Regions from separate parts of the Methylomonas sp. MED-D genome, predicted to be linked through region 2. Evidence: riboswitches for the same ligand, from Rfam matches in the RefSeq annotation. Region 2 holds a riboswitch; each other region holds the start of a gene.
What was found. A riboswitch is a leader RNA that binds a small molecule or an ion and turns the genes downstream of it on or off. The one in region 2 is predicted to bind cyclic di-GMP.

Region 1: another riboswitch for cyclic di-GMP. It lies ahead of ACQE3E_RS11750 (hypothetical protein); the one in region 2 lies ahead of ACQE3E_RS09660 (hypothetical protein).
Region 3: another riboswitch for cyclic di-GMP. It lies ahead of ACQE3E_RS02530 (IS1182 family transposase); the one in region 2 lies ahead of ACQE3E_RS09660 (hypothetical protein).

The regions. Positions count from the first base shown of each region.
Region 1 covers NZ_CP189965.1:2,650,153-2,656,933, forward strand. The annotation lists gene ACQE3E_RS11735 (sialidase family protein) at 1-632, opposite strand, end outside; gene ACQE3E_RS11740 (VPLPA-CTERM sorting domain-containing protein) at 629-1,483, opposite strand; gene ACQE3E_RS11745 (hypothetical protein) at 1,476-2,312, opposite strand; gene ACQE3E_RS11750 (hypothetical protein) at 2,398-3,168, opposite strand; cyclic di-GMP riboswitch class I at 3,278-3,357, opposite strand; gene ACQE3E_RS11755 (TonB-dependent siderophore receptor) at 3,425-5,887, opposite strand; gene ACQE3E_RS11760 (FecR family protein) at 6,119-6,781, opposite strand, start outside.
Region 2 covers NZ_CP189965.1:2,176,111-2,182,891, forward strand. The annotation lists gene ACQE3E_RS09655 (PAS domain-containing protein) at 1-2,987, opposite strand, end outside; cyclic di-GMP riboswitch class I at 4,130-4,207, shown strand; gene ACQE3E_RS09660 (hypothetical protein) at 4,327-5,106, shown strand; gene ACQE3E_RS09665 (TetR/AcrR family transcriptional regulator) at 5,658-6,332, opposite strand; gene ACQE3E_RS09670 (MlaA family lipoprotein) at 6,495-6,781, shown strand, end outside.
Region 3 covers NZ_CP189965.1:571,875-578,655, forward strand. The annotation lists gene ACQE3E_RS02520 (Calx-beta domain-containing protein) at 1-713, opposite strand, end outside; gene ACQE3E_RS02525 (Calx-beta domain-containing protein) at 704-1,216, opposite strand; gene ACQE3E_RS02530 (IS1182 family transposase) at 1,571-2,926, opposite strand; cyclic di-GMP riboswitch class I at 3,066-3,140, opposite strand; gene ACQE3E_RS02535 (SIR2 family protein) at 3,774-4,631, shown strand; gene phoU (phosphate signaling complex protein PhoU) at 5,080-5,784, shown strand; gene ACQE3E_RS02545 (DUF445 domain-containing protein) at 5,911-6,633, shown strand; gene ACQE3E_RS02550 (alpha/beta fold hydrolase) at 6,641-6,781, shown strand, end outside.

The DNA of each region.
Region 1 (6,781 bases), 470 kb from region 2:
TCCGGAATCGCGACCGGCGCCTCGAAGCTAACGCCCCCATTGCTGGAACGCGTAAAACGGCGGTCGTCCAGACCCTCGCGCCAGACCAGATAGACGTGGCCGTCGCTGGAGGTGCCGCTACGATCGATGCCGATCCGGCCCTTATCGGCGCCTTCGCCGTAAGCGTGGACCGGTACGCCCCAACTGATGCCGCCGTCCGTGGACTTAAGGACCTGAACGTCTTGAGCGTAGCTGCCGGTTGCATCGTAGTGGAGGTTTTGATAGTAGAAATCGCCGGCCGAATCAACGTCCACCATGATATTGGTGCGCTGTTCGCCCGGCGTGACAACGCCGGGGAAATGCCAGGATAGCCCACCGTCGTCGCTGTAAGCCCAACCACCTTGGCGGTTACCGGACGCTACCGTCGCAAACTGCTTCCAGCCGGCGACCAATCGTTTGGGGTTATTGGGGTCTTGGGCGATGGTCGGCTCGTGCGCGGCGTCGCCGGTAACATTGCGGCCGACTGCATCGACGTTCATTTGCACACTAACGAACTGTTGGTAAGTCACGGCGTTTGCATTTGCCAGCGGCGCTTGCGCGCCCAGCAGCAGCATGCACGCGGCCGTGATCGGATCGAGACGGCCGCCGGTCATCGTTTGACTCCACGCCGGCGGATGCCGGTCAAGCCAATCAATCCCGTGCCGAACAACCAAACCGCCGCCGGCACCGGCACGGCGGCCACTTGACCGCAACCGGCGAAACTGCCGACACCCAAACAAAAGTCACCGACATCGGCTTGGCGGGCACCGCCTAAAAAATCGGCATTCTCCGGGCTCATCAACAAGTCGCCGCTCAATTGCCAGTTATTGGCGTCGGCGATTATCAGACTCAAATTCGCCAAATCGAACAACACCATGCTAAAGCTGATGTTGTTTTGCAGGTACCAGCCGCCCGGTGTGCCGGCCTGTCCCAAGTCGTCCCAAGCGGCTTGCCGGTTGGCGACGCTGTAACGCAAGCTGAAGTCGCCAGTCACCAGCGAACCGTTGTAGTTGCCGCGAAACAATTCCACGCCGGTCATGCCCAGACTACCGGTTCCGGTCAGAGTTTCGCTATCGATGGCGAAATTGGGCGTCGTCGCTTTTACGTAGCGATTTTGGGCCTGACCACTCGGATTGACGGCGCTGACCGGCGTGATGTCGTGAACCAGATTCACCGCCGGAATTTCGGTTCTGCTGGTATTGCCGAGATAGAAGTAGGAATCGCTGAACTGGGTGTAGTCGGATTGCGTCGTGTCGAAGTAAGCGACCAGAAACTCACCGGGCGCGCTGGAGCTGCCGCCCACCAGCACCGCCAAGGCCTCTCGGTCGTATTGGGTCGTAAACGTGCCGCCCAAATCGGCGTGCAGCGCGGTTGCGTTGGCCAGGGCCGGCATGCCGGCGCTCAACGCGGCTATCGCCGCCGCGCTATACCAGCGCGCTACTGACTGCTCGATGCGCTTAAACATGGCTAGCCTCCGAACCGAATATGGTCATTCGGCGGCCCTTGCCACCCAGAACCGCCAAGCCAGTGCCGAACAGCCAAATGGCACCGGGCAGCGGAACCGCGCTGACTTGACCGCATCCGGCAAAGCTGCCCGCGCCTAAGCAAAAGTCGCCGACATCGGCCAGCGCGCTGCCCCTCAGCATGCTGGCATTTTCCGGCGACATCGCCAGATCGCCGCTAAATTGCCAGTTATCGGCATCGATCCAGCTAATACTTAGGTTGCTGAAGTCGTAAACCGCCATCGTGAAATAAATATTGTTGTCCAGATACCAACCGCTGCCACCATGGTTTTGGCGAGCGGCATCGAAACGTACCGCGAAATCACCGTTGACCAAGCCGGCGCCGTTGGGTGGGTAGTTTGGCGCGAAGAAGCCTTGGACGCCCGCCAAACCGACTTGACCGGCGGTGCCGCCGGCCAGGTTTTCGGTATCGATGTGAAAGTCCGCCGACGTGGCTTGTTGAAAGCGTTGCGCGGCTTGACCGGCAATATCGCCGCCGATCGCGGTAATCGTGAAGGATTGGTTCAGCGCCGGAATTTCGGCGGTAGCGACTTGGCCGACCAGGGCGCCGCCACTATTGGCGGGATCGGTCGGGTCGGCCGCCACCGCGTCCCAATATGTGCTGAGGTAATAGCCACCGGCGTAAGGTGCCAGCGCGACAGCGTCCAGATTCATTGTAAACGTGCCGGAGTTCGGCGCGTTTAGAACCAAGGCCATCGCATTCGGCGACAGCGCCAACGCGGCAACCAAGGGTAGCCCGAGGCGGATTCGGTAAAAAGGCAAAATAGGCATCGCGATTCCTGTAAAAAACGTTGAGCAAGCGCCGCGCCGGCACAATCTGTCGCGGCGCTCTGATCGAACCAGCAAAAAGGTTGGCTTAATCCGCAAGGTTCTTACGGCGCGTCGCACCGACCAAGCCAATCAGACCACTACCGAACAACCAGACGGCGGTTGGCACGGGTACCGCCGCCGGAAGGTTCATCGAAAGGCTGCCGACGACTGCGTCGGTGGCGGAAATCCCCAGGAACGATCCCCAGGTCAGGCCGAATGGGCTGGGATACTTATTGCTGCCGCTTCCAAAAATCAGGTCGCCACTCAAGGTCAGTTCGCCGCCGGCGTTCACGGTTTCGCTGGTATTGGTCAGTTGCAAAAACGTGGTGCCCGAGAAAAATTGGTCGTAAGTCACCAGATTCCACACGCCGCCGATTTTTTGCAGACGAAAATCGTAAGGTGTCAATGAGCCGCTACTGGTGCCGGGTACCGACATGCGCATGCCGCCGCTGAGACCGATTTGGCCGCTGGCGGTGTTACCGACCTCCATCGTGGTCGCTTGCAGCGTGCGGTTGACGGCGGCGTAACTGGTCGTGGTGAAATTGGTGTTGATCGGTAGCGTCATGTCGATGGCCGATGCAACGCCGCCGACGGTATCGGCGGTAATGGCGATCTGGTTGTAGCTGGCATCAAAGAAGCTATCGATCCGCCAACCACCGGTGACGGCGGCTAACGCCGCGTTGTCGATTGAAATGCCGACGCTGCCGGTAACGAGCGCGGCTTCAGCGCTGGCAGGCGCGAGAAATCCGCCCAACATCGCGATGGAAAGAGCACCGGCGGTGGCTAGTTGCAATCGGTAACTGTGTTTTTGTGTCATGGCATGTCCTTAAAGGGTCGAAATAATGAAAATGTCTGGCCGCAAGGCGCACGTTTCCCGTAACGCCGGACCGAGTTTTCGGTCCGGCGCTGGAAGCGAACATGGCAGTACGGGCAACCCGGCGGTCTTTTGGTCCAAAGATCCGTGGTTTTCCGGCTCCGTCTCGCGGCGGATGTGGCGTTTTTGCCGCCGGTCCCGGCGGCTTCACTCTAGTTCCTTAAGTGATCCGTCCTTTAGCTCCGTGTGTTCAGGCGACCTAATAGCGGTACGCGATGTTGAAATACAGTTCGGTATCCGCGCCGGGTGCGACCCGGCCGTCGAAATAATCGAAAGGTCGATAATAATGTTCGCCGCTAAGGTTTTTGACGGTGGCCGCCAATTTCCATGCCGACGTTTCGTACCCCAGACTGGCGTCCACACAGTGGTAGCCGGAGGTCTTGAAGCGGTTGTCCTTGGATAAATAGGCGCCCGCGCTTAAATTCACGCCAACCCCGATTCGCCAACCGGGTAGCAAGGACGCCGGCAGTTGGTAATTCAACCACAGCCGCCCGGCCTGGTCGGGCACCTGAGGCAAACGGTTACCGGCCGGAACGCCGGCTTTATCGTCCTGGTAGCGCGCCAACGTGTACGCATAATTGCCAAGCAAATCCAGCCCTTCCGATAACCGCCAATTCAAGTCCGCTTCCGTGCCCTCGGCGCTTTGACCGCCGGAGGCGGTCGAGCGTAGCAAGGCGTCGCTCCCATCCGGCACCGCCACCCGTTCGCGGTCGATTCGGTACACGGCAAGTTGGCCGCGCCAAGTACCGTCGATATCGAATTTCAAACCGGTCTCAACGTGGCGCGCCAATTCCGGCAACGGCGTATCGGCAAACTCGACGAAGGGCTGGCCGCGCATACCTTCGCTGTAACCGGCAAACCAGGTCCAGGCTGAACCGATGTCGACGGCGACGCCCAACCGGGGCAACCATTTCTCGGCGTCGGTGCTGGTCGAGCGGCCGCTCGCGGTGTTTCGAAAATCGATGGACACCTTCCCTCTACGCAAGCCGGCCAGCAAATGTAGCCGATTGTAAAAACTGCCCTGCCATTGCAGATAGCCGCCGTAGGTCAGATTACCGATAAACTGGTTTGGCTGCGCCGGTTCGGGGACGGCATACCTTAACCCGAAGTTGGGTTGGGCAAGATCCACCAAACCGGTATTCGCCAAATCGGCGCCGACGAAGCCAATATCGTCGAGTTCGCCGCGGTCGGCACCGATGACCAAGGTGTGCTCGCTGTTTTCCGAGGCGAACTTTCCGGTCAGATAGCCGAGCACGCTGAACTCGCGTTGGCGTTGATACAGCTCGGCGTTAACCAGCCCCCATGCCGACGCTCCCAATGCGCTCAGCGGCCGATCGGCTATAAAGCCATCGTCGCCGAATAGCGTTTGCACCCGCTGATCGAAACTGGCTCGAGACACCCGGCTTTTCAGCGTGATCGTCCAGTGCTTATCCCAACGATGCTCGAACTCGCCCCAAATCGCTTGGCTGTCCGAACGGCTTTGGGGCGCATCGGCCGGGCCGATAAAGCTGTCCGGTGGGAGCCGAAACCGGCCGGCTAAGGTGCCGGTGGCCGGCAAGCCTTGATACTCGGTTTGCCGCCAATGCGACAATTTCCCGCGCAAGGTAAGCTTGTTACGATGGTTGTCGGTGAAGGTCAGGGCCGGATTCAAGTTGTAACGCTGGGTCTCGACCGCATCGACGCGGTTGCCGGCATCGGTAAATTCACCGGTCATCCGCAGCCAAACCCGGCTATGCAAAGGCTGATTGATATCGAAATTCGGTTGAAAGTAGTCGTGAGATCCCGTTCGGAAGCCGAATTCGCCGAAAGCCTCGGGCCGAGCTTGCTTGGAAATCAAATTCACGACACCGCCGACCGGGGCGCCCGAGCCGCCGGCGTAGAGCAGGGCGTTGCTGCCCTTGAGCACTTCCAGGCTGGCAACGTTAATCGTGCTTTCCCGGTCGCCGGGATTGTAATACTGGGTAAAGCCGTCCAGCAGTTGCTCGGAGGGAAAGCCGCGAATGAGCGTCCCTTCCAGGACCGGCGAATACAAGGGATTGCGCGCCACCACGCCGCTGACGTTGCTTAAGGCCTCGCTGACCGTGACGGCTTGCTGGTCGTCCAGCAGGTCGCGGGTAACGCCGGCGACTGTTTGCGGAATCCGTCGCACCGGCGTGTCGGTCAATGTGGCGCTCTGCATTCGGTCGAGGGTATACGAGGCGACATCGTCGGCCGGTTCGGCAATCGGTTTGCCGATGACCGTGACTGGCGGCAACGCAACCGGAGCCCGTCGCGGGTTGGTGGGGCGCTCCCCGGTCTCGAGCGTGATCGTACGGGCGTCCAGAAAGCGGAATGTCAACCGGCTGTTTTGCAATAGGGTGCGTAGCCCTTGTTCCACGCTCATGCGTCCCTTCAGTGCGGGAGCGCTCAGGCCGCGCAAGTCGTCAACCGGAAATACCAATTCAAGGTTCGACTTGGCGGCGAACTCGATCAGCGCGTCGTTCAACGACTGAGCGGGTATGTTGTAGTCGAATCCGACCGGCTCGGCCAAAACCGGTATCCAAACCATCGCGCCGCTCAGTGAAGTGACCACGCACAGCAAAGCGACTTTGTCGACGCCTGTGGCCGGCGTGGCGACTTGGTCTGAGTGGTAGCTGCGGCTGGGTGCGGGTCGGTGTTTCAAACGTCTTCCTGTTTTGAAAATGACTGTCTTCAATAAGGAAGTCGTTCGAGCGAGAAAATCGACTACGAAAAAAACAAAAAAATATCCGAGAGCAACACAAGCGCCAAGATGAACAGGATTTCGCCGACTCACTATTCGAAACATTGCAGTCATGGCTTAAGTGCAAGCGGGAACGTAATCGTGGTGATCGGGCGTGGGGCGCGCCCAGCGGCAAGCGGGAGAGTAAGCGGATTAATGATGTAAAACCGTCCAAAACGGTCCTAGCCGAGACGATTTTAAATTCAAGGCCAAGGTTAGCGTTTTCAGCGCGCTATCCGGATCGTCCAAGGCAAACACGCCGCTGACGCGTTGCCTGGCCAATTCGGTATCGCTAAGAAAAATCCTGCCGTAACGATAACGTTCCAATTCGGCAACCAATTCCGCTAAGGGCTTGTCGTTGATGATTAGGCGACGCTGCCGCCACGCGCCGGATTGATCCAGCCGCACAGGGGCGGGTGCCGCCAAGGGCCGGCCTTCTCGCAGTTCGACGGCCTGACCGGCCGCGACTTCGAGTTTGGTCTCGCGGCCGGCGCTGACCGCGACGGCGTGTTCCTTGACTTCGATTCGGGTCAAGCCGGCGTCGGTTTTATAGACGTCGAATATCGTTCCCAGGGCGCGCACGGTCACATCGGCGGCCGCTACTTCGAACGGTCGCGTGCTGTCCGGAGCCACGCTGAAACTGGCCTGACCGTGATGCAATACAATACGGCGCAGCCCGGCATCGAACTGGACCGAAATCGCGCTGTCGGTATTCAACATCAGCCGGCTACCGTCGCTTAGGCGGATATCGCGCAATTCGCCGGTTTGGGTACGATAGTCGCTAAGCAGCGCGTCCAGCCAGTGGGCCTGACGCGG
Region 2 (6,781 bases):
CTTGCCAGTTCCAGCGGCAAATCCACCCGGAACAGCGATCCCTTACCCGGCGTACTCTCGACGGCGATGCTACCGCCCATCATCCGCACAAACTGGCGGGTGATGGTCAGGCCCAAGCCGGTGCCGCGTTGTCCGCCTCCTTCCGTCAGCTGTACGAAAGGCTCGAATAGGCGCTGATGATCTTCAGGCGCGATGCCGGGTCCGGTGTCCTCGACTTCGATCAATATGTGCTGGCGGGCGTTGTTCTTGACGCCCAAACGCAGCGTCACGCCGCCCTGCTCGGTGAATTTCACGGCGTTATTGATCAAATTAATGATGATTTGACGAATGCGGGCTTCATCGGCCTTGATATAGCGCGGGAACTCGGATGACTGATCCAGGGTCAGCGACAAGCCTTTTTCCCGAGCGCGGAGTTGCATCATTTCAGTGACTTCCCGCACTAGCCCGCCTAAATCGAAGGCGGTGGTTTCCAGTTGCAGCCGTCCGGCTTCGATCTTGGCGACTTCCAGTACGTCGTTGATCAGGGTCAAGAGATGTTCGCCGCTGCGGTTGACGATATCGAGGTTTTCGCGCTGGTGTTCGGTTAGATGCGGATCGCGGCGCATGATATTGGAGAATCCGAGTATGGCATTCATCGGTGTGCGTAGTTCATGGCTCATATTGGCCAGGAATATGCTTTTGGCCTTGTTAGCGGCTTCGGCGGCATCTCGTGCTAACAACAGTTCCGAGGTCCGTTGCCGAACGGTATCCTCCAACCGGTCCTTGTAGCTCAACAACTCGGCCTCTGCCTGTTTGCGCTCGGTAATATCCAATGAGGTACCGATAAAGCGCACCGGTCGCCCATCCTCGTCGAAATAAGGCTCGCCGCGTTCATGGATGTGTTTCACGCGGCCATCCGGGAATAGCAGTCTGTGCTCGACCTGATACAAGCTTTTATCGATGATCGCCTGGTTATAGGCTAATGTCACCTTGTCTCGGTCTTCGGGGTGCACCGTCGCTAAGAATGCGGCAAACGTCGCTTCAAATTGCGTCTTGTCGATCTCCCAAATACGGAATATTTCGTCGCTCCAAATCAACACATCGTTGATCATATCCACATCCCAGCTACCAATGTGGCCAATACGTTGCGCCTCTTCCAGCGCCGACTGACTACGTTGCATCGCTTCCTGGATCCGCTTGCGCTCGGTAATGTCCATGTTGGTGCCAATCATGCGCAGAGGCTTGCCTTCGCTATTCTGTATCGTCTGCGAGTCCGCCTTGATATAGCGGCAGGAGCCATCCGGATGAATGATGCGGAATTCAGGCGAGTACTCGCGCTCGCCCCGCAGGGCGGCCTGAATTTCTCCGTCTATATACGCCTTGTCCTCCGGATGAATGGTCCGTATCCAAGCGTCGTAATCGCCACTGAAGCCGCCTCGTTGAATACCGTAGAGTTGGTACATCGAGTCATCCCACACCAACTCGTTCTTGACGATATCCCAGTCCCATATGCCGATCTTGGCGACGCGTGTGGCCAGTTGCAAGCGCTCCGACGAAAGACTCAAAGCTTCGTCGGCCAGCTTACGCTCGGTGATGTCTATCGCCACGCCATCCCACACCGTTAGATCATTGACCAATCTGGGTCGGGAATTTATCTGAAACCAACGGTTTGTTCCATTAGCATGCAAAAACGGCAGTTCTATTGAGAAATCGCTTAATCTCCTGGCGCTGTCTGCTTCCGCTTCCTCAAGCAAAACCTTATATTGCGGGTCTAATTGAGTTAATAGCAATGCGGAATGCTTCAGAACTTGTTCCGCTTTTAGTCCATGCGCCTTTTCAACGCCGGCGCTGATAAATTTAAATTCATGCTCGCCATCCGTGGAGATTGTATATTGAAAAATATAGCCATTGGGTAAGTTGTTACCAATGGAACGCAGTTGCTCTTCGTTGGATTTAACGATTTGCAAAAGGTGAAAAGTCGAAACTTTCTCATTTTTTAACTTAATGTTCAGTATTTTTATTCTAACAGTCGTTACCAGCAATGCCAGTACAATGACGCCGAATACAATAATTTGCCAAGAATATTGCTTCAAAAAATCCAGTAGGGTGATTCGATCGATGCGATCGTACGGAGGGGCGTGTATTGCATGTAAAAGTTCGTACACCGGGGAATAATTGGCAGGCAGATCAAAGCCGCCAATAGTTAGCTTATCGATTAACTCCCGGTTGTTGTTCATGGAGAGCAGCGTGCTCACCAAGTCGCGTTTTAACTGTGGGTCGATATTGCTGACGGACACTAGCGGCCACTCCGGGTACAATATCGTCGAATGTCGATAAGGGTAGCCAGGAGAATTCATGGCATGAATGATTTTAACGCGATTGAGATCGACTTTATTCTCCTCGGCCATATGCTCCAAAATACCGGAGCGGATAAACCCAACCTCCGCTCTGCCGGCGAGCACTTCTTCAACGACTTTATCCTGCGGCATGCCGGTAAAAACGATATCTTTCGGATTAGGTAAATCTAAGCCCTCCGCCTTAAACAGGTATAGCTGCGCCTGGTAACCCCCCAGCGAATCTTCAAAAACGGCTGCTATTTTGCGGTTTTTAATGTCGGCTAAAGAGTTAATATCCGTATGATCCTGAGTCGTGAATATGATGCCGCCAAAACTACTTAAACTGTAACTAGCTTCGCGATTAATTAAAGTTGCCAGCGGCTGAGTTAAGTTAAATTTATGCGAAAGCAATACATAATGCGAAGGGTTGGTCAACACAAACTCAAAACGGTTTTCTTCTATCGCCCGTACAAGTCCCGGATAATCGAGTACTTTTACCTCAAAATGATAACGTGGAAGCGATTTTGTCAAATATTCGGCCAAGTTATTCCATCTCGCCTGTTCCTGTGGGATGGGCCGAGGGGATAACATCCCGATGGTTACAAGCTCTTCTGCCGAAATAGCGGTGCAAAAAAGCAGTATGCAAAAAAATGAAATGACTTTTGCCGACATATTCTGTTTATAGGTATACGAGAGCTCAAGGAAATTGAATATGTTTATAAGCGTCTAGTAAAAATTTAACCGGAATTCGTGCTCCCAGTCGTCTAAACGCCACCGATTGCGCATAAGCGCTTTTTATCGGTCGTCCGGGCCATGAGCTCATTATTTTGCGCGGTCTACTGTCGAATTTTCCTCAAAAACCCCGGCATTTCCGTTCACCGTCGCATGTTCTAGCTATTTGGCCGCTAATCGGCAACCGCAGATCGGCAGGGAAGGCGAGTGCTTTGATCGCGTCGCGTTCGTCGCGCTTATCCGCCCATCGACCACCGCTTCGATGTTGATGATGTCCAGGCATGTCCCACCAAGGCCAACGAGGAATACGAGGTGAATTCTGTTTTTAACGCCGTCGGTTTGAAGCGGGCCATGACCAGTACGGTTCAAGGAGCCAATGGTAATTGTCCTATATATATCGTTCTGATGACTCATAAGCCTCGGTCAATTTGAACAAACGCCCTGACTGGCATGGCGGAGTATTGGCCTCCGCGATAAAAAAACCTGATCATCATAGTCTTTGCAGATCGAATAGGTGGTTGAATCGATGCCAACACTCGGCTAGATGGCGCGGCGAATCTTTGGACTTGGATCGCCAGAAGCCACACCGTTAGAGGCCGTTTGGTACCTTCAAACGGCGTCCCCGTTGGTCAGTGGCGCTGGGTGATGACAGGCCGTACATTGACAAAGTTTGCGGGTCTTGACCACGTTAAAACGATAACCACCATAACTTGGGTATTGAAAACCGGCGGTCATCGTGCCTGAAATAGGGTTTCGGCGTACTGGGCATCGGTAGTTTACAGCTTCAGAACATCCATCAAATCGAAGCCTTTTTGAAATTGGATCGGGTTCTTCTTAATGTCAGGATCCTGCAGTCGGACTAATACTTTCATCCGACTTATCGGAGACTTCTAAGTTGTTGAGGCTTATCGATAATCAGCTTGGACTATGGCATATGCCGCAACAATTAATTAGAACTGTGTCAAATCCCGTAGAGCGGACGGTCGAATGAATTAACAGGGGTGTTGGGTTTTTAATAAGTACATGAAATTTATAGTGATTGTTCTTTGGTCTTTTTATTGCTTTCCAGTAAGTGCTCTATTTTGAGCGCTAGCCAAACCTGTCGCGAGGCAGGGCCGGAAAGCCACGGGTCTTGTAGGCAAGATAGCCGGGTTGCTGTGTCACGGGTAGGGATGCCGGGAAAGACTGCTTTTGCCTTGAAGAGGGTTAAAGCAAGTGACGCACACACAGTTGAGAAGTTTATCCAGTCAACCCTTCTTTTTTGAAACAAGGTAATTAAATGAATTTGGAAATTAACGCAATACGCAAAACTAAACTCGCGGGATTGGCTATGATGTTGGCCGCCGCGACTCTGGCCCCGCAAACCGCTAGCGCGGCCCTAGTCTCAGGAACAGCGACCATCTCGCTAAACGGTGTTTGGAACTCGGCGTTTCTCGCTTCAGGATGGGCTCCGACGACTTTTTTCGATTCGTCCTTTAATAACACGATGATAAGCGGCTCTCTCGCCGGCGGAACCGCGATTAGCGGCTTTACCGGTGCTTTCGAGGCACCGATTAACACCAATACGACGACGATCGTCATCGGTGGTTTCGGTACCGCCGGCACCATTCAGGCGACGACGATGGATACCAGCAATTCCTCGGTCGGGGTTATCGGCCTTAGCGGCGCCTTCCGGTTTACCGCTCCTTCGCTGTCAACCTATCTGTCGTCCGAGGATTGGACGTTGCAAAAAATCGGCGGTGCATGGAACCTAGTGGACCACTCACCCGGCTTTCCGGACAACACCTTATTCCAACTGGTAAACGTTGTCGATAATCTGGCGACGACCGGCATGCTTGACGGCGACCTGCAGTTTTTGCCTGATCCGGCCCATCAAGCGGGTGGCTTTTCCTACTCGGGCTTTTTGGGTGCTACCGGAGCAAAACTCAGCACGACTATAGGTCATCTGAGCATCGCGCCGGTCGCGGCGGTACCTCTGCCAGCCGCGGCATGGTTGTTTGGCACCGCTTTGTTGAGTTTGTTCGGTATCAACCGCCGCAAAAACAGCATCAGCGCCTAAGTCGTTCATGGAATACGGCGTGGATTTAGCGCTAGATTGCCGCACGATGAGGCTTGCGGTATTCAAGATTAGAATTATTCCAATCGTTCTTGAAATTCATACATTGACTACTGTTGTAGTAGCGGCGTAAACGTTGCGAGAGCACGTCCATGCTTCCCCCTGAGCAGGATTTGGGCCAGGGGGTTGTTTTTTAGCGCTATCCTCCGTTTAAACCTTTTCGAAGATTTCTGATTTGATGGGCCCCTGCTTCAACTAAATGCCACAACCCTGTCAAATCAAACCAACTTAACCCAAATTTTAAGGGTCTCGCGCGGTGTTAGCGGAGAGGCTTTCCACGGCGCCCGACGCAAGATCGTGCCGACATTGCCGAGGCGTTTATATCCAAAAGGACGTATATCGCCAAAATGGTCTACAACCAGACGACTCGGGTAATGCCGGACGGCCCGACGGATAGTGCCTCTAGGCGAATTTATGGTTGGGAGCGTAAGAATGTTTAGCGCCCGCGTTACATCCACCAACAAGCGGCCGTGCCAATCGCCGAGACCCTATGCTTAGTTATTTTGGTCGCGCTCCGGGCCGTACGCTCTCATGAAAACGTCGACGGCGCGTTCGACCACGCCTTCGATCAAATCCGGCGTCAGTTCGTGCAGGATATTCAGCAACCAGGGTTCGAAGATCTCCGACTCCAGCAAACCGTGAAAATGCGCGGCCACCAGCTTCGGATCGGCCGGGCGCAGTCGACCCGCCGCGATGACTTCGCCAAAATACTGCTCTAAATATTTCATGCCTAATCCCGGCCCGCGTTCGTAATACAGACGACCGATTTGGCCCTTGCCGGATTCGGCAACAATCATGCGTTTTAACGCTAGCCGTTGCGGCGTGAAAAACACGCTCAATATTCGCTCGCCAAGCCGCTTTAAGGTGAAGGCTACATCTTCCGACGGTTGAAGCAGGGCGAGGGTCGAGCGAATTTCGTCGGGATCGAAATTGGTTTGTTCGCCGACGTAGATCGAGTGCATCTGATCCAAATGTTGATCTGCGGACGCTTCTATCAATTCCACGAATAATTCGTTTTTGGCACTGAAGTAGCTATACAAAGTTGCTTTCGATACGCCCGCCAGAGCGGCAATGTCCGCCATCGTGGCCCGTTCGAATCCCAATTTCTCGAAGGTGGTTTTTGCCGCATCCAAAATCGCTTGGCGACGCGCCGGGCTTTTCTTTCTCAAGTTCGACTCCTTAACTAGACCAATCGGTATATTTTTGTTTGACAAGCGCGCGGGGTCAAGCCTAATCTTAACTATACCGTTTAGTTTAGTTATTATTCAAAATCGCTGGCAAACGGTTGTAGCTCTTAAGCGGGGTTTTTACCAACTATTACACAGGCTTATATGAATATGCGAGTTGAGTTTGCTAGAACACTGATCTTGAACGGCACGTTCGCCTTGTTGAGCGCCTGCGCCGCCACGCCAGCGACGGATCCGAGAGATCCTTACGAAAACTACAATCGAAAAGTCCAGTCGTTCAACGACGGACTGGACGATTACTTGATGAAACCGGCGGCGGAGGCGTACCGGTCGGTGACGCCGGATTTCGCTAACCGCGGCATCAGCAATTTCTTTAGCAACGTGGACGATATTGGCGTGATCGCTAACGAGGCCTTACAAGGGAGTTTTTC
Region 3 (6,781 bases), 1.6 Mb from region 2:
CCGGTGGACGGTTTATCTAAAATCACGGTCACGCTGACGGTTTGCGCGCTTTCGTCGACTACCGCGTCGGTAATACGAGCAATGGGCGTGCCGGAGGCGGCGTCGTTGTCGATGATGTCGGCGATCGCGCGTTCGTCGGCGATGGTGGCGTTGGCGCTGGGCGAGTACAGGTCCTGGAAGAAGTTTTGCAGGGATTCGGGGCTGACGTCGTTGGTCAGTTTGACCCGCACTGTCTTTTCGGTTTCACCGGCCGCGAAGGTCAAAAAGCCGGACTGGCTATCGAAATCGCTACCGCTGCCGGCCGTGCCGCCGACGGTGGTGTAATTCACTTTCACCGTGCCGGTGTTGGGTTTGTCCAGCCGGACAATGAAGTCGGCGTAGGCTTGCGATTCGTCCACCACCAGATCGTCCACGTAAATATTCGAGTTGGTCACCGCCGCCGCGTCGTTTTCGAAGATGATCGCGGTGCCGGTGCCGTCCAGGGTGGTGGCGTTGCTTAGGCTGGACAGCACCAGATTGAAGGCTTCCGAGCTTTCCGCCGCCGTGTCGTTGATCAGGGTGACCTTGACGGTCTTGGCGGTTTCGCCGGGTGCGAACACCAGGCTGCCGCTGGCGGCCACGTAGTCGGAGCCGGCGCTGGCGCTGCCGTTTTGGGTGGCGTAGTTCATGGTCACCACGCTGGTGGACGGCCGGTCCAGGGTAATCACGAACACGGCTTCCCTGCCGGGTCGGAGCCGGCGCTGGCGCTGCCGTTTTGAGTGGCGTAGTTCATGGTCACCACGCTGGTGGATGGCCGGTCCAGGGTAATCACGAACACCGCCTCCTTGGTGGCCTCATCGACGATGAAGTCGTTGATGCCGACCACCGGCGTGCCGGAGGCGGCGTCGTTATCGACGATGCTGGCCATGCCCCATTCGTCGGCGACGGTGGCGTTGGCGCTGGGCGCGGTCAGCCGTAGGAAGAAGTTTTGCAGCGATTCCAGCGCCGTGTCGTTGATGATCGGCACGCTAACCGTTTTAGTCAACTCGCCGGCCAAAAAGCTCAGTGTCCCGTTTACGCCGGTAAAATCACTCCCGCTGGTCGCGGTACCGTTTGACGTTGAGTAATTCACCGTAACCGTTGTCGCGTTTGCGACATCGAGTCTCACGGTAAATACCGCATTGCCATTGGTTTCGTCTACAAACAGATCATCAACCGAAATCATACTAATCGCCACGGCGCTTCTCCTAGAAGATTGTTATTTTTAATTTTCACGCGAAATTAACCCGACGATTTGGCGACGAAATGGCGATTGACGCTGGCTCAAGGAAAAGTGCGCGCAAAAAACCGTTCTCGCCACCGATAAAATCGGCGAGTCGTGTTGGTTAACCGGGTAATGAGTGGGGATAGATGAGATGAGGCAATATATGGCCTAGGAGCCTGTCGGACTTAACTTACCAGCACATCTGTTGTCATCCAGCTCAGCGAAGACGGCGGTCGAAGGAAGGATTTGCCACTGGTTAGGCGAGCGTTTTGGCGTTGGATTCCGATAACGCCAATCGAGCCTTTTGCTGACCAATCGTTTCGACCATTAGACGCCCCTCGCCAAGATATGCATCCGTTTCAAGTTGAAGGCCATGGCCACCAGTTTCCACTCACCGGTGACCGCATCCAGACCGCGTAAGGAGAATTGGCGAAAGCCGAGTACCTGTTTGATGATCCCGAACACGGGTTCCACCGTGCATTTGCGCTTGGCATAACGGGCTTTGCCTTCGCGGGTTTTCAAGTACCAAGCCATCTTTTCCAGCGGATCGTCGCCAGTCGGTTCCGGCGCATCCGGGGCTAAACGTTCCGCCAACGGCCGATGATGACTGTCACGGCCCATGGCGATTAAAGGTTCGATCCGGTTTCGTTCGCAAGCCTGGACGTTGGCGGCACTGAAGTAGCCGGTGTCCGCCAGTAGGGCTTCGGCTTGGCCCAAGGCGTCGGGCAGTTTTTTCAGTTCGGCCAGCATCGGCTCAACTTGTTGTTTGTCGTTGGTCTGCTGCGTGACCGTGGTGGCCACGATCAGCATCGTATCGACATCGACGGCGGCCTGACTGTTGTAGCCTTGCACAAAGCCTTCGTGACTCGGCAGGATGCGCGATTCCTCGTCGGTCAGGTTGATTTGATCGTCGGGCTTGGGGCCGGCTACCGGCGCCTTGGGTTCCGGGCCTCGCGGCTTTTGGCCAGCTTGCCGCTGGGCTTCCCGGCGGGACACCTTGTCCTCGTATGCCTGTTCGGCTTGCGCGTCGCGCGGTTTGGCCCGCTCGGCGATCTTGGCTTTCGCTTCACGCAAGGTTTTCAGCCGGTCTTCCCGCCGCGCCAATTCGTCCGGCAGATCAAGGCCGTCCCGGTCGTCCACCGCGTCGGTTTCGTCGGCCTTTTGCAGTAAGGCCTGAACTTCGTCTCGTAGCTGTGCTTCGAGCTTTTCGATATGGCTGTGGGACAAGGCCTTGTGCTTGGAGGCATTCGCTTTGAGCTTGGTGCCGTCCAACGCGATTTGCCCCAGCTTCACCAACTTCATCGCTTGCGCCAGACTCAGCACTTGGACGAACAGGTCTTCCAACTCGACCAGGAACGTCTTGCGGAAGTGAGCCAGGGTATCGTGATCGGGATGGGTATCACCAGACAAGAAACGAAACGCCACCGAATCGTAGGTGGCCCGTTCGATCTTCCGGCTGGAAAACACGCCGGTGGCGTACCCATAGACCAGCAGTGCCAATAATATCGCCGGATGGTGCGCCGCCGAACCCCGACCTTGATAGCGGCTCGTCAACCGGCTTAAATCCAACTGCTCGATGACTTCGACGACAAAACGCGCCAAGTGATCCTCCGGCAACCATTCGTCCACCGAGGGGGGTAATAGATAGACTTGATGGCGGTTGACAGGAATGAATCGACTCATCAAGGGCTCTCCCGGTTGCTGGTTCTTTCTATACCACCTATTTTATCTAACCAAGTTACCGAAGGGACTATTGGCTTTTAAGTCCGACAGGCTCCTAGACTCGGAAAGCGCCCGCAACTGGTATCTTGTTAACTTGCCCTCAGGCAGTCCGGCTGTCCGATCTGGATCCGCGACTTTCCGCCCCTATTTTCCAATAGGTTTAGCTAATCTGAATGGGGTGATGTTAAGGACAGCGACGCGCTTTTGTCAACCACGAGTCGGCGCTAGATTTTCGAGCTGTTTTTTCTTGCGATGGCAATGATTTCATTAACTTGACTGCTAGCGGTTTCCTGGTTTTTCTGGAGCCGATTCTTCAAGTAGTTTGCCGATAAGCCCTTTTTGCTTGTGTTTGGCACTGGCGCGTTGTTGTCCATGGGCATTCGGATTTTATATCGGCACTAAGGCTAATCCCAGTCTCTCAAAATGCCGTTGACCCATGGCAATTAAAAGGTGTTAGAAGCCATGCTAAGGTGTCTAACACGATACGCCGTTGCGTCTTTCGGTTTCTGGGTCCAATTCAAGCTATCTATCCAGGAATGTGTTCCACTGCGGTTCTCCTCAACGCCTCGGCTTTGCGTTTCCGAGGGTTGCGTTCCGAACTTCCAGCAATTAGCTTGGGTTTGATAGCAGAACCGCGTTTGTAGCAGAGCCGACAAAACCACTGAATTTTATACGGTTGTTGCCAGCCGGCTGCCGGCAGCCGAATTCCGGATGCCTTGCCGTACATGGGCTGGCGAGGCGCCGGTAAAATTGGATTGAAATTTGCTTTACCCCGGTATCCTTCACCTTCTTTTACATGGGGCGCAATATGTCGAACAGTGTTTTTTCCGAAATCTTGAGCGGCTTGTACGACAATCAAGTCATACCTTATCTGGGACCTGGCGTGGTGTTCGACGCCCAGAACAAACTGACTCGCGAGCCCATGCCGGCCGATAGCGATAGCTTGATTCTGGCGATGAACGGTGGCAAACCGATGGCGCCGAAATTGATGTACGAATTTCCGCGCGCCGCGATGAACCAGGAACTGAAGCGCGGCCGCTCGTTTCTGACCCAGTTTCTGGACAAAACTTACGGCGATGCCCAATACACTCGGGCGGCGCTGCACGATTGGCTGGCCGAATGGCGGCCCAAATACGTCATCGATATCAACCGAGACACCCAGTTGCAGGATAGCTATTCCGACGAAGAGCATACCTTGGTCGTCGGTGTCGCTCGGATTACCGCTACCGCGTTCCGGTTTAGAATTTACCATTACGACGGCTCCAGCTATTTCGAAATCCCGCAAGAACAAGTCGACAAGAAGTTGCCGGTACTGTTTAAGCCGATGGGCACGCCACGCCCCGAAGCTAACTATGTCGTTTCCGATGCCGACTATGTCGATTACATCACGGAGCTAATGGGCGGCTTCGCGATTCCGGATTTCTTGAAGGATTACCGCAAAGGCAAGAAATATCTGCTGATCGGCTTGCCGCTGAACCGCGACTCCGAGCGCATGGTGATGAGCGACATCGTCTATTCCGCCGCCGAGCCGAAAGGTTGGTTTATGCGCAAGAATCCGACCCCCAAGGAAATACGCTTTAGCGAACGTCTGGGCTTTGAATTGATCGACGCCGATGTGCAAGAGTTCTTGCAGGCCGTGCAAGGCAGCGCGGTCGCCGCGGCGTAATCCTTGGCCGTAAGCAAACCCGGTTCGGTCGTCAGGCGCGGATTGGGTTTGCGCTTTCTGGCCGAACGAACCGTGGCAATAGTGGTTCGCCAGCGGCAAACCCCGATAACTCCCGTCGTTTGGCCAAAATCCAAGTTTCTAACACCGCAAGCGTAACGTAGTTTGTCTTGTCGATCGGGCTCTGGTCGAATCGTCGGCGCGATGAGTTATTGGCTCGGTCTGGCGGACGGAAGGACCGCTCGCGCTAAACACGGGCAATGTCGCGTCGTTCCATCCGCGCCGGCACAAACCGGCTGCCTCATTAACCTTTTACGATGTTATTGGTTTGGCTGTCCGCCTCGGCTTACGGGGATTGTCGTTCCGGATAGCGGTCCTGTCACATTCCTGTAACTTGTTGGGCTTACAGTCAGGCATTTCCGGCTTTGGGCCGTTTTACGAGTGGCGAACGATGACGACTTTGAGCGAGAGCGCGACTGGCGCGCACACTGTGCGGGCATTCGACGATGAATTGCAGCAGTTACACAGCTTGTTGCTGACGATGACCGAACTGCTGATGCGGCAGTTGGAACAGGCGATGCGGGCACTGGACGCCGGCGATATGGATTTGGCGGAGAAGGTACTGGCGCGTGCCAGCAAGGTCAAACATTGCGAAACTCGAATCGACAACGAGGTCTTGGCGCTGATCGCCAGACGCTGCCCGGTGGCTAACGATCTGCGCACGGCAATTTCCAGTTCGAAAATCGTTGTCGAGCTGGCGAAAATCGGCGAGGAGCTTGCGGACTTCACCCGATTGATCACGGTGCTATACGATCCGGATACCAGCGACCCGAATCCCAAGCTACTGGCCGACATTATCAAGATCGGCGATTTGATCAGGCTGATGTTGAGCAAGTTGATTCAGGCGTTGGAGCAGAGCGACACCGAACCGGCCTACGCCTTGTTGCGTCACGACAGGGATTACGAAATCGAGTTGCAGGAAGGTATACGCCACCAGTTGGCCCTGGTGCTGAAGGACGTCAGGATGACGCGCCGCGCGCTGGATGTGATGCAAATGATGAAAGCGCTAGAACGCTGCGGCGAGCATAGCCGTAATATTGCCCAGTACTTGATTTTCATGCTGGACGGTATCGACGTACGCCACGCTCGCGGTTAATCTCTTCACGCCATTTGGCGTTCAAATCCTACACGGCGTGGGGCATTCGGTCCGCTCTTCGTCGCTCCTGGCTGCAATTGCGGTTAAAATAGCCGGCTATCACTGACTTCGTTGTGGCTAATCGGCATGAAAAGACTATTGAACCAGAGCTTTCTAACCAACCTTATTTCGTTGTTGGTGATCGCCGCCGGCTACGTCAGTCCCTACTATCCCGAAACCTTGAAGGCTATCGGTTTTTTCGCGTTTTCCGGGGCGATTACCAACTGGCTGGCGATTCATATGTTGTTCGAGAAAGTGCCGCTTTTGTATGGCTCCGGCATCATTCCGGCGCGCTTTCAGGAGTTCAAGGCGTCGATCAAGGCCTTGATGATGGAACAGTTTTTTACCGTCGCGAATATCGAACAATTCATCGAGCGCGAGGAAGCCCAAGGCGGCCGGGTGTTGAACCTGGAGCCGTTGCTGAATGCGGTCGATTACGACAAGGTCTACGAAGGTTTAGTGGCGTCCATTATGAATTCGTCATTCGGCGGGATGCTGTTGATGATGGGCGGCGAGGACGCCCTGCAACCGTTGAAGCAACCGTTTACCGATAAGATGCGGCTGACCTTGGAGGAAATGGCCGAGTCTGACCGCTTCAAGCAAGCGCTACGGCAAGGCTTGAACGCGCACCGCATCGGCGAGGATTTGACCGGCAAGATCGAAGCCGTCATCGACAATCGCTTGGCGGAATTGACGCCGAAAATGGTCAAGGACATGGTGCAAGGCATCATCAAGCGGCATTTGGGTTGGTTGGTGGTTTGGGGCGGTGTATTCGGCGGGGTGCTCGGCGCCGTGTTCGGTTTTGCCTGAGACGCGCATGACGACGCTCGAACTGGCCTACGAGAGTTACGGCGAACCAGGCGATACGCCGCTTTTGTTGATTCATGGTTTCATGGCGTCCTCGCGCAATTGGCGGACCGTCGCCAAACAACTGGCGCGGCGTTACCATGTTTATGTA